3 regions of the Rossellomorea sp. RS05 genome follow, and region 2 is predicted to be linked to each of the others. Evidence: riboswitches for the same ligand, from Rfam matches in the RefSeq annotation. Region 2 holds a riboswitch; each other region holds the start of a gene.
The links. Region 2 has a riboswitch for cyclic di-GMP ahead of ABJ225_RS15540 (anti-repressor SinI family protein). Riboswitches for the same ligand answer to the same signal wherever they lie in the genome.
Positions count from the first base shown of each region.

Region 1: another riboswitch for cyclic di-GMP. It lies ahead of ABJ225_RS19805 (EAL domain-containing protein); the one in region 2 lies ahead of ABJ225_RS15540 (anti-repressor SinI family protein).
Region 3: another riboswitch for cyclic di-GMP. It lies ahead of ABJ225_RS13710 (hypothetical protein); the one in region 2 lies ahead of ABJ225_RS15540 (anti-repressor SinI family protein).

Region 1 covers NZ_JBDKWY010000010.1:79,958-85,021, forward strand. Annotated here, with positions in the region: gene ABJ225_RS19790 (FUSC family protein) at 1-344, shown strand, start outside; gene ABJ225_RS19795 (DUF4097 family beta strand repeat-containing protein) at 444-1,304, opposite strand; gene ABJ225_RS19800 (DNA-3-methyladenine glycosylase) at 1,471-2,061, shown strand; cyclic di-GMP riboswitch class II at 2,139-2,221, shown strand; gene ABJ225_RS19805 (EAL domain-containing protein) at 2,287-2,994, shown strand; gene ABJ225_RS19810 (ABC transporter permease subunit) at 3,120-5,064, shown strand, end outside.
Region 2 covers NZ_JBDKWY010000006.1:98,007-103,070, reverse strand. Annotated here, with positions in the region: gene ABJ225_RS15565 (DEAD/DEAH box helicase) at 1-1,193, shown strand, start outside; gene ABJ225_RS15560 (hypothetical protein) at 1,378-1,542, opposite strand; gene ABJ225_RS15555 (single-stranded DNA-binding protein) at 1,561-1,923, opposite strand; gene ABJ225_RS15550 (YwpF-like family protein) at 2,185-2,625, shown strand; gene ABJ225_RS15545 (helix-turn-helix domain-containing protein) at 2,723-3,043, shown strand; gene ABJ225_RS15540 (anti-repressor SinI family protein) at 3,093-3,245, opposite strand; cyclic di-GMP riboswitch class I at 3,277-3,399, opposite strand; gene ABJ225_RS15535 (LPXTG cell wall anchor domain-containing protein) at 3,715-4,374, opposite strand; gene ABJ225_RS15530 (helix-turn-helix domain-containing protein) at 4,623-4,916, shown strand; gene ABJ225_RS15525 (class D sortase) at 4,907-5,064, shown strand, end outside.
Region 3 covers NZ_JBDKWY010000005.1:10,983-16,046, forward strand. Annotated here, with positions in the region: gene ABJ225_RS13700 (murein hydrolase activator EnvC family protein) at 1-977, shown strand, start outside; gene ABJ225_RS13705 (peptide MFS transporter) at 1,354-2,679, shown strand; cyclic di-GMP riboswitch class I at 2,821-2,907, shown strand; gene ABJ225_RS13710 (hypothetical protein) at 3,005-3,277, shown strand; gene rpsN (30S ribosomal protein S14) at 3,448-3,717, shown strand; gene ABJ225_RS13720 (type B 50S ribosomal protein L31) at 3,729-3,974, shown strand; gene ABJ225_RS13725 (hypothetical protein) at 3,996-4,349, shown strand; gene ABJ225_RS13730 (class I SAM-dependent methyltransferase) at 4,544-5,064, shown strand, end outside.

The DNA.
Region 1 (5,064 bases), on a different contig from region 2:
CCATCAATTACTATGCGAAGCACCTTCTTGCTTCCTCACACCGAAGGAATGAGCCGTTTCCAGAAGAGCTGCAAAAGGGGATTGTAACCATTGGGGACAAACTGACACAAAATATTGAATCGGTCCGGTCCATGATGAAAGATCCATCTGTCCATCATGACCTGTGGAGTCTTGCCGATGAACGCAGAGATATTGAAACACAGGCTCCTGACCGATTGAAGTCCCATATTGATGTGATCCATCATGTGTATTATGTATGGAAGATAAACCAGTCCATAGTGGCTCTTGGGGAAGAGCTTGGTGGGAGCATCAGGGACAAAGACAAAGGCTCGGATATAGCATAAAAACCCTGAAATCCACCTTGAAAACAAACAAAAACAAAACCGAACGATTAGCCTATGCTGGTTAGCATGGGAAGTCGTTCGGTTATTTGCGTTGTTGCTCTATCTTATGATCATATCTCCACTTGTAAGATCAACGTTGATGGAGTGCTCACCCGTCCCTTTCGTTCCCTTGATGGAATCCTCCGTGGTCGTTTTATCCTGTAGTTTAATGGTGCTTAGGATATCTCCACTGCTTGCATTTCCGTTCAGTTTGAAGTTGGCATCCTTAGGAAGCTTCAGGTCAACATCTCCCGATCCGATGGTAAAGTCCACATCACCAGTCAGTTTCTTCATGGAAACGGACAGATCGCCAGATGAGACGGTTCCTTTGAGCGGCCCCTCATATCCGGTCAACAGGACATCTCCTGAATTTAAGACGAGGTTTCCTTTCTTCGTTTTAATATCTTTGGCAACAAAGTCGCCAGATGATCCCTTATAGGTAAAACTTTCTGTATCGAAGTTCCCGATTTTCATATCACCGGACCCCATCACCACCTTCATATCTTGAAGAGACATTGCATCATCAGGTGAAAAGATCAGGTCGCCAGATCCAAGGGCAATCTCTACGTTTTCCGAATAGCCCTGGGGTAGATACACGATAGTGTCGTACCCTTTAGAACCGAAACTGAAGGAGAAAAATTCCTTTGTTTTGACGGAAAGGTTGATTTCATCGCCTTTGTCCTCAAGCTTCATCTTACCTTTTCCATTGAACTCGACCCTGACTTCTTCAGCTTCTGACGTCACGACCTTCGTGTCACCACTTCCGATCGATAGATGGATAAGCTTGGTTTCATCGGTCACCTTGGCGCTGTCCGTGGTTGAACCGCTCTTGGCAAACAGGGTGGTCCGGTCATTGAGTATGAAGAAGACCGCACCGAGTGAAAGTAACGCGACTGCGATGGCAAACATATTTTTTTTCATAGTTCTTTCTCTCCTTGGTTTGTTTTTCCAATCTCTTTATAGTGTAAGGGGAGAGAGGGGTTTTCGCAATGAGCCCCCGGATCAATCTTTCATCGGCCTCTGGTCTTAGAAGGGGTTTGAAACGTGATGAAATGGGGGAGTATGCAGGATGGAAGGTGGGAAGAAGATGACGTATCCTATTGTGAAGAAAGGTTTTTTTGAACAACCGACCCTCAAGCTTGCCAGGTCCCTCCTTGGATGCCTTCTCGTGAAGGAAACGGATGAAGGGGTGACTTCTGGGTATATCGTGGAGACTGAAGCCTATATGGGAGCATTGGACCAGGCAGCCCACAGCTTCGGGAACCGGCGAACCAAGCGGACCGAGGTGATGTTTGGTGAACGGGGGAGCATATACACTTATGTGATGCATACCCACTGCCTAGTCAATGTTGTGAGTGGGGATGTGGGGGTTCCAGAAGCTATTCTTATTCGTGCCGTGGAGCCATTTGAAGGCAAGGATCTGATGAGAGAACGTCGCAAAGGTCAACCAGAAAAAAACTGGACGAGTGGCCCTGGAAAGCTGACTAAGGCAATGGGGATCACTATGGAGGATTACGGAGGTTCCTTTCGAAAGCCGCCCCTCATGATTTGCGAAGGTATGAGGCCTGACAGCATCAAAGAAGGCAGGAGAATCGGCATTGAGAACAGTGGTGAGGCGAGGGATTATCCGTGGAGGTTTTGGATAGAGGGAAATCCTTATGTGTCAAAAGCAAGATAGAAGTAATTTTTAGAAAATAGGGACAAATACCCCCAAATGAGCCATTGTTTATGGTATATTTTACTTATAAAACATACGTCTAGTGGGAAGGCGTTGAACCTGAATGTACGATGGGCGCTTGCATTCAGGGGAGCCAGTAGCGCAACCGACCGCATATGAAGTCTATTTCTATGTGGTTTTTTTGTACCTGCTTGTTCAAAATATACAGAGAGATAAGGGGTCCTAATGAATATTTTCAGTATTTTTCAAGATGACTTAATCTATCACGAATTCCAGCCCTTGTTTCGGCTGGGACATCATCAGTCTCTCTATGCGTATGAGGGGCTCCTCCGCAATACGTTCAATCAGAATCCAGAGCATGTGTTCCAAACGGCCATCAAAGCCAATATCCTGTATAAGCTCGACACCCTGTCCATCACAAAGGCGATGGAGAGCTTCGTGAATACCGGCCTCGACTGTAAGCTGTTCCTGAATATCTATATCACGACCATCCTTCATCCGAGTTTCCGTCACTACTTTGATCATCTGATGAAGACCCACCCTTCAATGGAAGGGAGGCTCGTCCTCGAGATCAATGAATCAAGTGCAGAGGAGCTATGGCAGAATCCCTTATTAAAACAGGCGTTGAAAGGGTTGAGGGAGTATGGGGTATGGTATGCCATCGATGATTTCGGGCAGGGTACCTCTTCCATCAAGAAGTCCATGGAATATGAGCCCGAAGTGATCAAGCTTGATCGCTATTTTGCCATGGATCTTGCTCAAGATCCCAAGAAGCAGCGATTCCTGTCTTTCTTCAGCCAGTTCTATTCCGAAGATACCCTAATTGTCCTCGAGGGGATCGAAAAGCAGGAAGACATGGAGGTTGCCCTTCATCTGGGGATTGCCATCGGACAGGGCTATCATTTGGGCAAGCCGGGAAAACTGCTGGCTTAATCAAAGTACTTATAGGTTTGGCAGGCATCATGCCTTCCCTGTTCTTTATTTACAGAAAATAAATTAAATTGAAAAATATTGAAGAGGAGAGTAGGATAAAGGGAAAAGAGAAAAAGGGGATCCATATGAACAAGTACGTTGTTGTACCGTTACGATTTATTCTGTATTACATACTGGGGATTCTTGGAATCCTTGGGGTGAGCGTCGCACCACAGGTTCTGAGTGAAAAAGGACTGTACAATTTCGTTGCTTTCATTGAAGAATTTCTCAAGTTCACCATCTATTTCGCCGACCCGGGAAACTGGGAATATAACTACAAGGGACAAGTCGACTCCCTTTTCAATGTCCTGTGGGAGCCTTATCTTTATTCCATGACCGTCATATTCGGGGCAATCGCCCTTGGGCTTTTACTAGCGCTGGTATTTGCCATGATCACTTTTTTCCTCCCGACTCCGCTTTCTTCCACGTTGAAGAAAATCCTGAACTTCATGGAGTCGGTGCCGGATCTGCTATTTGCTTTCCTCCTGCAGCTATTCATCGTTTTCTTCTTCAAGAAGTACGGCATCATGCTCATGGAATTCACGGAGTTTGACGGCGTGCAGATATACGCTGCGCCGATCTTCACCCTCGCCATCGTTCCGATGGTCTCCTTCTTCAGGATCCTCCTTCTCGTCATGGAAGAGGAAATGGTGAAAGATCACATTGAATTTGCCAGGAGCAAAGGGCTATCCAAAAGCCGCATCCTCTTCTCACATGTGATGAAGAATATTACACCAAGCTCCTTCTATCATGGGAAGCTCATCATCTGGGGGACCCTGTCGAGTTTATTCATCATCGAAACCCTATTTGATATGAGGGGAATCACCTTCTATATCACACAGGATTTCAGACCCGTCGTGATTGCGTATGCCCTGATCCTTCTTTTCACTCCGTTCTTTTTTATTTATCAAGGGGTGTACCTGTGGATGAACCGTGCTGCTGTGATTGATGATTCCCACTACCGGATCAAAAAGGACAAGATCAAGTTCTCAGAATGGAAGATTTGGGGTTTCATCGCCACTTCGTGGAGGGCTTGGAAAGTACATATGAAGAATCCGAAATTTGCTGGAGGATTCATCATCATCTTCGGAATGATTGTGTATAGTTTCTGCCATTCCTTCTTCAAGGATGAACCTGTCAGCAAGCTTTACTATGTAAAGGATGATGCAGGTACTCTGATAAGCGTCCCGCCTCATGCACCATCAGAGTTCATGGCGCTCGGATCCGACTACAATGGCTTCAGCATCTTGGACCAGCTAATCGTCGGAGCGAAGTACACGCTCATCTTCGCCCTTGTGGTGGCGCTACTGCGGGTTGTAGGTGGCTTCTATCTCGGGGTGGGCTATCACTTCTTCTTGAATGAACGCAGGAAGAACTGGGTGAATAGAATCGTGGATTCGATCCACTTCCTGCCGTTGAGCCTCATTGCGTATCTTCTATTAAGACCGGTGCTGTGGGGATTGACATTCGAAGGATTCCAGCACTCCCTGTTTGAACGGCTCGTCTTCGAGGCGATCGTCCTGACGATCTTGGTGCTGCCCCTGACGATGGTATTGATCGGCAATGAGCTTAAGCTGATCGGACAGCAGGACTTCGTCGTTTCGGCCAAGCTTCTTGGAGGGAGTAACCGCCATCTGCTCTGGACACATCTATTCCCGCACCTGGCTCCGAGGATGTTCATCCTGTTCGGGCAGCAGTTCATCCAAACGATGCTCATCCTGGTCCATATGGGGCTGTTCTATCTATTCCTTGGTGGCACCATCGTATCAAGGGGGCTCCTTCCCGATCCGCCGAAGTCGGCTACATTTGAATGGTCAGGGCTTATCAGTTCTTCCAAACAAGCACTGATGACAGAGAAATATTGGATCGTCCTATTCCCGCTCATCGCCTTCATGATCGCCATCTTCGCCATGCAGTTGGTGGTCCAGGGAGTCAAGGAGATCCAGCAGGCCAAGGTCGGTGTAAGGGTGAATAAGAAGCCGATCAAAGGTTGGAAAAAGTGGAGTAAGAGTGAGAAGCCAAAGGTGAATC
Region 2 (5,064 bases):
CCCCATCCTTGAATGTACGACTCCATTACGGGCAAGTCCGGGCAAAAGGCGAAGAGTTTCAAAAGACCATCGAAGGAGTTGATGTGCTCCTCACCTCGTACGGATTGTCCCATCTGGATTTCGAGGAGCTGTCAGAGGTGACTTGGAGCTCCATCTCACTGGATGAAGCCCAGAACATCAAGAACTCCAACACGAAACAATCCCGTGCCATCCGGAAGCTTAAAGGGAATCATCATATCGCCCTGACCGGCACGCCGATGGAGAACCGCCTGTCGGAGCTGTGGGCGATCTTCGACTTCCTCAATCAGGGGTATCTTGGTGGATTCACCTATTATCAGAAGCACTATATTGCCCCGATTGAAAAGGATGAAGACGAAGAAAGGGTCAAAGCCCTCCAAGCCAAGATCAAACCATTCCTCCTGAGACGGACGAAGAAGGATCCAGAGGTCGAGCTCAATCTCCCTGAAAAACTCGAGCAGAAGGAATACTGCGCCCTCACGGCTGAACAGGCGGCCCTATATGAGCAGCTCGTTAAGGATACCCTGGCCAAAGTCGAAACCCTGAGCGGCTTCGAGCGCAAAGGATTGATCCTGCAGATGCTCAATCAACTCAAACAATTGTGCAACCACCCTGCCCTCTATCTGAAGGAGCCGGATCCCAAGTCGATCCTGAGCCGTTCGGAGAAGATGCAGAAGTTGAGGAGCATCGTGGAAACGGCACTCGATTCAGGAGAAGCATGCCTTATCTTCACCCAGTATCTCTCCATGGGGGAAATGATTCAGGACATGATGAAAGAAGAATTTAATGTCGACGCGCCTTTCCTTAATGGCAGCATGGCGAAAGCCAAACGGGACGAACTCGTCGATCGCTTCCAGAACGGGGAATTTCCCGTCTTCCTTCTCTCGTTGAAAGCAGGAGGCACCGGGTTGAACCTGACCGCCGCCAACCATGTGGTCCATTATGACCGCTGGTGGAACCCGGCAGTCGAGAATCAGGCGACAGACAGGGCTTACCGGATCGGGCAAAAACGATTCGTCCACGTCCACAAACTCGTCGCTTCCGGAACCCTCGAAGAAAAGATCGATGCCATGCTTACGAAAAAGCAAGCGCTCAACGATGAAATCATCCGCAGCGACCAGTGGGTCACGGAGCTATCCGACCAGGATCTCCAATCCCTGCTCGTATTGGAATAACATCAGGCCATCTGGAAACACCGGATGGCCAGTTTTGCGCATAAAAAATCCGGTCTTCGTGGAAGACCGGTCAATAGTAGGAGAAATTGAGGGGTTCATTGATTCTATATAAGAAGCTTTACAGAGGTTGGTGGTGCGAGGTTCAAGCGTATAGGTTGGTGGTACGTAAAAGTCTTAGGGATTCTTAGGATGAGGGGATCAAGGAAGGGCCTGCATATTCATAACCCTGTTCAAGGGCGGTAATTCGTTGGGATAGATAAAAGTTCTCTACATTGGTGCGGGCCACTTTCTTGATGAGGTCTTCGTTCAATTGCTCCAAGCGATCGATTCGTGTTTCCAGCTCTTTCATACCTTCTTCTCCTCTTCATCAAAATGGGATCTCGATCGCTTCCTTCCTCGTTTCTTCGGGAGGCTTGCTGTCGAGGAAACGGACGTTCTCGGCTACCACTTCCGTCACATACGTACGCTTTCCCGTTTCATTTTCGTAGGATCTCGTCTGGATCCTTCCAGTCACTCCGATGACGGACCCCTTCCGGCAGTATTTTTCCGTGTTATCCGCCGCCCTGTTCCACAGCGTGCAGAGGACAAAATCCGTATCGATCTGCCCCTGCTGATTCTTGAATTGCCGGTTCACGGCCACAGTCACATTGAGGACCGATTTTCCTTCAAGGGTTTTCCTGGACTCGGGGTCCTTCGTCAGCCTGCCAACAAGCGTCACTTGATTGATCACTTTTTTTAACTCCTTTCTTCTGAAATTGTTATCATCATAGCCCCTCCCTGCACACTTGTAAAATCGTCAATTCATCAAATTCATAGGGGCATGAAAGAGAATAACAGGAGTTTCTCCTAGGGAAACTTCCTTTTTACCGGTGAAATCCACCTTAAAAATGCAAAATTCACCTCTAGCGTGATTTTTCTCGTTGGCGAATTGAGCTAGGGGTGTGCCTCTTCATATGATATAATTTTTAAAAACCCTTAAGGAGGTTCGGTGATGAAAACATTCAAGGTGGTTTCACTGCAGGTAGTTCAAAACGACGAACTCGTGGATGTTGATATCGTGGATGGACTGATCATCAATAAAGAAGATGGCAAGAAGACATGGCTCGTAGAAACCCTCCTGACCAATGATCATATTGAATTCTTCCAAAAGGCCCAACAAAAAAGCAAGGACCTTGAGATCCAGGTGGTGATCTCCCACAAAGGGAACGATCCTGCCGCCTTCATGACGTCGATCCGATGCATCAAAGAGCTCGGTGCAAATATCAGCATCATGTTTGAAGGAAAGCTGAAAAAGCAGAAGAATGAATACGCCGAACTCCTGTTGGACGACTTGATTCAAAAAGGGATGTCTGGGGAAGAACTGTTGCAGGCATTCAGAGATAAAATGGTGGAAAAACCGAGGATTCCTGCCAGCTCAAAGGCCGGTACTTGATAAACATACACAATTATGTAAAAACAAATAGAGCCTTTCTCTGTATTTTGCTATACTAATAACAACGAGAACGAAAATCCTCAGGCAGGTGAGCTCATTGATCGGAGAACGAGTAAAGAAATACCGTACGGAAAAAAAGATGTCCATGACGGAGCTGGCTGACCGGGCAGGCGTCGCCAAGTCCTATCTAAGCTCCATTGAGCGAAACCTTCAACAGAATCCGTCCGTTCAATTCCTTGAAAAAGTATCGGCAGCACTAGGAATTTCCATGGATGCCCTTCTCCATGATGCTCCGGAAGAAACACCACTGGACTATGAATGGATGAAAATCACCGAAGAAGCCATGGATTCCGGTATCACCAAAGATCAATTTCGGGAATTCATCGAATTCAATAAATGGAAGCTTGGACAAAAATAAAGTCTTGAGAATCATCTATTCTCAAGACTTTTTCCATCGGAAGGACTCTTCAGAGGACTGATCCGATGCTCTCATACTTTTTATGCGAACGCTCTGTTTGTGGTTCTTCAAGAAATTCCTTGACCTCCCTCAGCGTTATCCCGGCTGTTTTTGCCTCTTTCATCAACTCTACCCATTCTTGATCCAATTCACGATTGCCCATTTAATCTCCTCCCAAAATACATGACTGTATTTCAGGCAATCCAGCCATCCTAGTGTTCGATACGCTCCTGCTGACGGGAATCATTGCGCATATGTCCAACCTTAGACCTGTGACTTTGCGTCCCTGCCTTTCAGCAGGTTTGCCTTTATCTGATTACCTGACTGTGGATTTAATTCCATTATAATCCTCATCTGCGGAAGAAGATGTTGGATTTTGTCGGCTCAGTAAAAATTCTTTACCCTAAATTCCATCATAATAACCAATTATTACACACTATTCAGAAAATTCTTGATTCTATTGTTTTTCCTTGTCGAATCAGCGGTCTGAGAAATCTCCCTGAAACTTACAGGAGGTTTGACCGGAAGTGCCGTGAGGTCATATCCGCACGCTGGACAGATCCACTCCCCGCTCTCGGCACTGCTGAAAGATGGACGCATACATCGGCTGCAATCTTTTTTGAACATTCCCTTCACCCCGCACTTTCAGATTTTCGTTTCATCAGGACGTTACATGCTAGGACGATGATCCCCGTCGTCATAAGGAGGCCGCCGATCAACAGCCAGCGATAAAGATCCGTTCCCGTGTTCGGCAGGAAACCTGTCGGTGAGGGGCCGCCTCCCGCAGGGATCACCTGCCCACCGTTCGTCCCCTCAACATCCTTCACTCCCTTGTCAGGAGCGAATAAGGAGGAGGCCTGAACCTGGATCTCGAATCGTGCCACGGTTCCCTGGAACTCGTTGCCAAGCTCATAGGGCATTTTAACGATGAGGAGCAGTTCATCTCCTGAGCCCTTCGCAAGCTCCCTTGCTTTGAAGGAAGATGCATCCTTCAATTTCCCATCGAACAGGATGGTGTTGCCATGAAGCAGCGTCATATCCAATTCGTTGTATAGAATATCCGTCTCCGATAGATTTCTCACAGTAAGAGTGTAAGCAAGGTCTTCATCGCCTTCGTTATGGACGGTAAGCGAACGTTCGACCCAATCTCCGGGTTTGGCATTCTTGATATCGAACAGATAGGGTCCGTTAGGCTCAATCGTCATCCCTGGACCTTCCCCATGAGCCGTCGAGAGAGAAAAGAAACCGAACAGGAGGGGAAAAAGAATATAAGAGAGCATCCGATGCTTCATCATGTTCATTCCTTTATATCTCAAATGTAATCTCTATCAAACATATTGTTCGTTTTAATGAACACCTATCTTTAGTATACGGTTTAAAGGAAACCTCTCAAAACATCATATGAAGCGATTTAGGATATATATTCCATCCGTTTCTCCCTTATCCTCATTCCGCCTCTCGTTTTCTGAATGTTTTGTACTTTATAAAAGAAATTCTGTTCATTATAATGAAATCACTCAATCAAAAAGGAGAGCGACCTATGCTAGGAAGCAGATTAAAGGAAATTCGTGAGAAGAAAAACATAACCATCAACGAACTATCCCAGCGATCATCGGTTTCCAAATCATATATCAGTTCAATCGAGAGGGGCTTGCAGCAAAACCCTTCCTTGGAAATCATCCAGAAGCTGAGCAGTGCCCTCGACGTTTCGTTGGATGCAGTACTTTTGGAAGGAGATGAGGAGCTCGCAGAGTGGATCGCCCCGCTCAAGCAGGCGATTGAAGGCGGACTTACAAAGAAGGATTTCCTTGGGTTTCTCAAAGGATGGCGATGAATAAATGGATCTCAGTCATTGGGATTTTACTGATTTGTACAGGCCTTGTGTATGTGGGTGCCTCCCTCTTCGGCATTCAGGAGCAGAAGCACGCTCGTGATGAATCAATGGCTTCCGCCCAAAAGGCCATCAGTGCGGGTGCCGGGAC
Region 3 (5,064 bases), on a different contig from region 2:
GCGGCTCAGCCAACTATGTAGACGTCCTACTTGGAGCTGACAGCTTCGGAGACTTCGTCAACCGTGTAACAGCAGTCAACACGATCGTTAGTGCGGACAAAAAGATCATGGACGAGCAAAAGCGTGATCAAGAAGAACTTGAAAAGAAACAGAAACAGGTAGAAGAGAAGCTTGCGTCCCTTGAAAAGGATAAAGCGAGCCTTCAAACCTTGAAAAAAGAATTGGACAGTCAAAAAGCGGAAAAAGCCGAATTGTTCAAGCAGCTTGAAAAACAACAGAAATCATTGGAAGTTGAAAAAGCTGACCTTCAACAAGAATCAGATGAGCTTTCCAAACGTGAAAAGAGCATCGAAGGTGAAATCCAGGCTGAACAAGAACGTCTTGCAGAACTTGCTCGTAAGCAAGAAGAAGAGCGTAAGCGTCAGGAAGCAGAAGCAGCCAAGAAGCGTGCAGCAGAGCAGGCAGCAGCTCAGGCAAGTGCAAGCAGCAGCTCATCATCATCTGCATCAGCTTCTTCTGCGCCACAGGCTAAATCAGCACCAGCCGCACCGGCACCAGCAGTTAGCTCAGGCGCTTGGACTCGTCCGGCATCTGGAGCCATCACAACGAACTTTGGTACAGATATCCTGAACGGCAAGCCTCGTATGCACTGGGGTACTGATATTGCAGCACGCGGAAGTGTTCCGATCGTTGCAGCAGCTGATGGTATCGTCATCCGCAGCGAGTATAGCTCAAGCTACGGTAATGTTGTATACATGACTCACTCGATCAATGGTAAAACCTTCACGACTGTATATGCTCATATGTCTTCCGCACTTGTGGGTAATGGTCAATCAGTCAAAAAAGGCCAGCAGATCGGATACATGGGTGACACAGGTTACTCATTCGGTCAGCATCTGCACTTCGAGCTTCACGCAGGACCTTGGAACGCAGCGAAATCCAATGCGGTCAATCCGCGTCAATACATCAACTTCTAATTCCCAGGCATCCCTTCCAATCGGAGGGGATGTTTTTTTTGTGCCGTTTTTTCCGATGTCTTTCAGAAATCCTTACTCATATGTACGCACAAGCCCCACGAAAGTTTCATTCTTTCCTTAATTCACATTCAATCATTTCACCTTTACGTAAGGATGATTTCGTAAGAGATTCCAAATAATAGAACACCTACTTAATTATTATAAATTTAATATTATGAATTCATAATATATGTTTGACAATTATTATAAACATTCATTAGAATGAATAAATACCCCCTCACAGCTAGGTTATTTCTTTCTATTTCAACAGTTTTATCCGCTTCTGCCCATGTCGGCAGAGTATGTGTTTTACAGTTTCAAAGGAGGATTCATCATCGTGGAAGCAAACATACATCAAGAGCAGTCATCTGAGTTCAGAAAGAAGCATCCTCCTGGGCTTTATCTTCTATTTGCAACAGAAGCTTGGGAGCGATTCAGTTATTATGGGATGAGGGCCATCCTTGTCCTTTATTTGACCGCCACGGCCATCAACGGTGGACTGGGAGCCGATAAGACGACGGCAATAAGTTTATACGGTACGTTCACCTCGGCGGTTTATCTCACCCCGATCATCGGAGGCTATCTGACAGACCGATTCCTGCCTAGACGGACGGCCATCACGATCGGTGGGGTCCTCATGGCACTCGGGAACTTCTCGATCTTCCTTCATCAAAGCATGGGTGCCCTATACTTGGGTCTCGCCCTGTTGATCATCGGGAACGGATTCTTCAAACCGAATATCTCGACGATCGTCGGCGAACTCTATCATATCAATGACCCGAAACGGGACGGTGCGTTCACCATCTTCTATATGGGTGTGAACCTGGGTGCGTTCGTCGCTCCCCTTGTCGTCGGTCTCATGGACTATAGATACGGCTTCCTGACAGCCGCGATCGGTATGGTTGTCGGCCAGGTGCTATTCAATACCCTTGGGAACAAATACCTTGGTGATATCGGTAAAGAGTCAGCCAAGAAGGTGCAGGAGCACACCGAGACTGCCAGCAAGGCACCCCTGACGAAACAGGAAGTGCGCAGGACGATTGCCATTGTCATTCTTGCCGTGATCACCATCGCGTTCTGGACAGCATTTGAACAGGCTGGAAGCTCGCTTACACTGTTCACAGAAGAAAACATCGATCGTCATCTCGGCGATTTCATCATCCCGACGGAATGGTTCCAGTCGTTGAACTCCCTGTTCATCATGCTGCTGGCACCGATCATGTCCATGCTCTGGTTCAAACTTTCCCAGACGAAAAATGGTGATTTCAAGACGCCTACCAAGATGGGTATGGGTCTGATCACCGTGGGTCTTGGATTCTTTATCTTGATCCCGGCCTCAGTCATGGTCGGTGATGATTCACAGGTAAGGGTGAACATGCTGTTCATGGTCTTCACCTACTTCCTTCATACGTTGGCGGAACTGATGATTTCACCTGTCGGCCTATCCATGGTCAGCAGGCTGTCCCCGCTTAAATTGACATCCGTGCTCATGGGCGTTTGGCTTGCCAGTTCAGCCGTAGCCAATAAGCTTGCAAGTGTCCTTGCAACGTACACTCAATCTCTTGGATACTTCGATATTTTCGGTTTGATCGGGATCGTCACGATTGTCCTTGGGATCATCGTCCTGTTCGTATCAAAACCGATTGCGAAATTGATGGAGTAGTTGCTTGTACCTGCATAAGAGTGGTGACAGAGTGAAAAAATGTCTATTTTAGAACATATATGAACTCTCTGTTTTCAAGCATTACGTTTTCTAGTATAATTGTTGTAATACCTAGTAATAGGAAAGCCAGCCAGCGAATTTCTTCGATAAAGGCAAACCGGTTGAAAGGCCGGGACGCAAAGCCACGGGTCTAAGGTTTGGAAAAACTAAGATCGCCGGGTTACCGAAAAGGAATGACCATTAAATGCCAAGCATTTAATCCTGCCATTCTTTTTTGGCAGGCTTTTTTTATGGTACATACGATTTTCATTTGCGAGGTGAAAACATGGAAACGCTCAAGGCACATGAAGCTAGAAGGCTACTGAAGAGCTTCTGCAGAAGAAGCCGCACCACCCTCAAGCAAACCTATCTTGGTAACTACTCAGCAGAACAGGTCAGCGACATCCTTGTCCAAACGCTCGAATTGAAAGAAGTCAAACGGATTGTGCAGGATATCCGCCTCATCGACCAGCGGGGAGGAAACTCGACCTCTTACTTGATCCTGATTCTGGATGCCCTGAAGGAATACTTGGAAAATGAAGATTCGCTGGTTCATTGATAACTGATGGACCTGTGCAGACGGACCCGTTCTCTTAGTGGAAGGGGTCTTTTTTACGTGCGAAACAGGGTGGTTGCATTTCATGAGGTGATATGGTTTAATATACTCATACGTTTTAAAACGTAATGATTACGATTTGTTAATTTGATATTAGAAATAGAGGTGAAAACATGGCCAAAAAATCAAAAGTGGTCAAAGAAAAGAAGCGCCGTGAAATCGTGGCGAAATACGCGGAACTCCGCAGGGAGCTGAAAGAAAAGGGAGATTACGAGGCCCTTGCCAAGCTTCCGAGGGATTCTTCCCCAACGAGGCTCAAAAGCCGCTGTGAAGTGACGGGCAGACCGCGGGCGTATATGAGGAAATTCAAAATGTCACGGATCGCCTTCAGGGAATATGCCCATAAAGGTCAGATCCCAGGCGTCAAAAAATCAAGCTGGTAGGAGGAAAAGACATGAAAACAAACATACATCCAGAATATCGAGAGGTCCTGTTCATGGATACAAACAGCGGATTCACCTTCCTGACAGGCTCAACAAAACAGTCGAATGAAACGATGGAGTGGGAAGACGGGAAGACCTATCCACTCTTGAAGGTCGAGATCAGCTCGGACAGTCACCCATTCTATACGGGCCGTGAAAAATTCACCGACAGGGATGGACGCGCAGAACGATTCATGAAAAAATACAATATGAAGTAAGGACGATCGGGAGTGGTTGGGATGAATGAGCACTTAATGGAAATCATCGGCAGGGAAATCGTGGCGTCACTGCCGGCACCGGAAAGAAGCATGTATGAGTTCGTCACGGCTCTTGAAGATGAATATGCGAGTATGTCTGCCACATCAGAAGAGTTCATGCAGCTCCTGGTCAAACATGCCCCTCACAGGCAGGCAGCAGCCCATTTCAGCTTGTCATTCGGTGAATTCATCCAAACAATGAGAAAGATCGAAGAAACGATCAATGCCGAGATGGACCTGCGCCTCAGCCGCATGACTTGGATCGACTGCACCGACCGATTCAGACAGGGTGATACCCAGTACTTTTATTTCTCCATGGAACCGGAGGAGCAGTAGCCTTCCCATGCTCTATAAATCGGAATGATTACGTATAAAGCCCCATTCATCTCACCCGACCTGACAAATGTTCACAAAAAGATCCCGCTCATGGGATCTTTTTGCGTTGATCCGGGTTGATTTTTCTCCTCCATCTGTAATAATTCATATGAGGGGCAAGCTAGGGATATCTTCACTCTAAAGGAGGAGTCCCCATGGCTGCCGAAACAAATACAATCACATCTGAAGAGCTGCTGGATCTACTTGAGTTGAATGAAAGGGATCATGTGGCCGACCTCGGCTGCGGTACAGGCTTTCTGACGATTCCGATTGCGCGTATCGTGAGTACCGATGTGCATGCCATCGACCTCGACCGGGGTGCCCTGGAAGAGCTGAAGCGGCGCGCGGAGGAACTGCAGGTAGAAAACATCCTTTATGAACATATGTCATTTGAATATTTCCGTTTTTCACAGAACACGCTTCATAAGGTCATTACGAGATTTGTGCTCCATGAGTTGCCGAATCTTGTCAAAGTGATCCAGGATCTCAGGGATATGCTCAGGGATGACGGTCTTTGGCTGATCATTGAAACGGAAGCGCTCCCACAGGGGAACAGCCTTTCTTCCAATGATCTGGTGAGGAAGCTTCAGTCGGCGGGCTATGAAGTGGAGAGAGGGTATTTGAGATCGACCATTTACTATTTGATTGCCAGAAAGGCTGTGCGGAGATCCGGCCT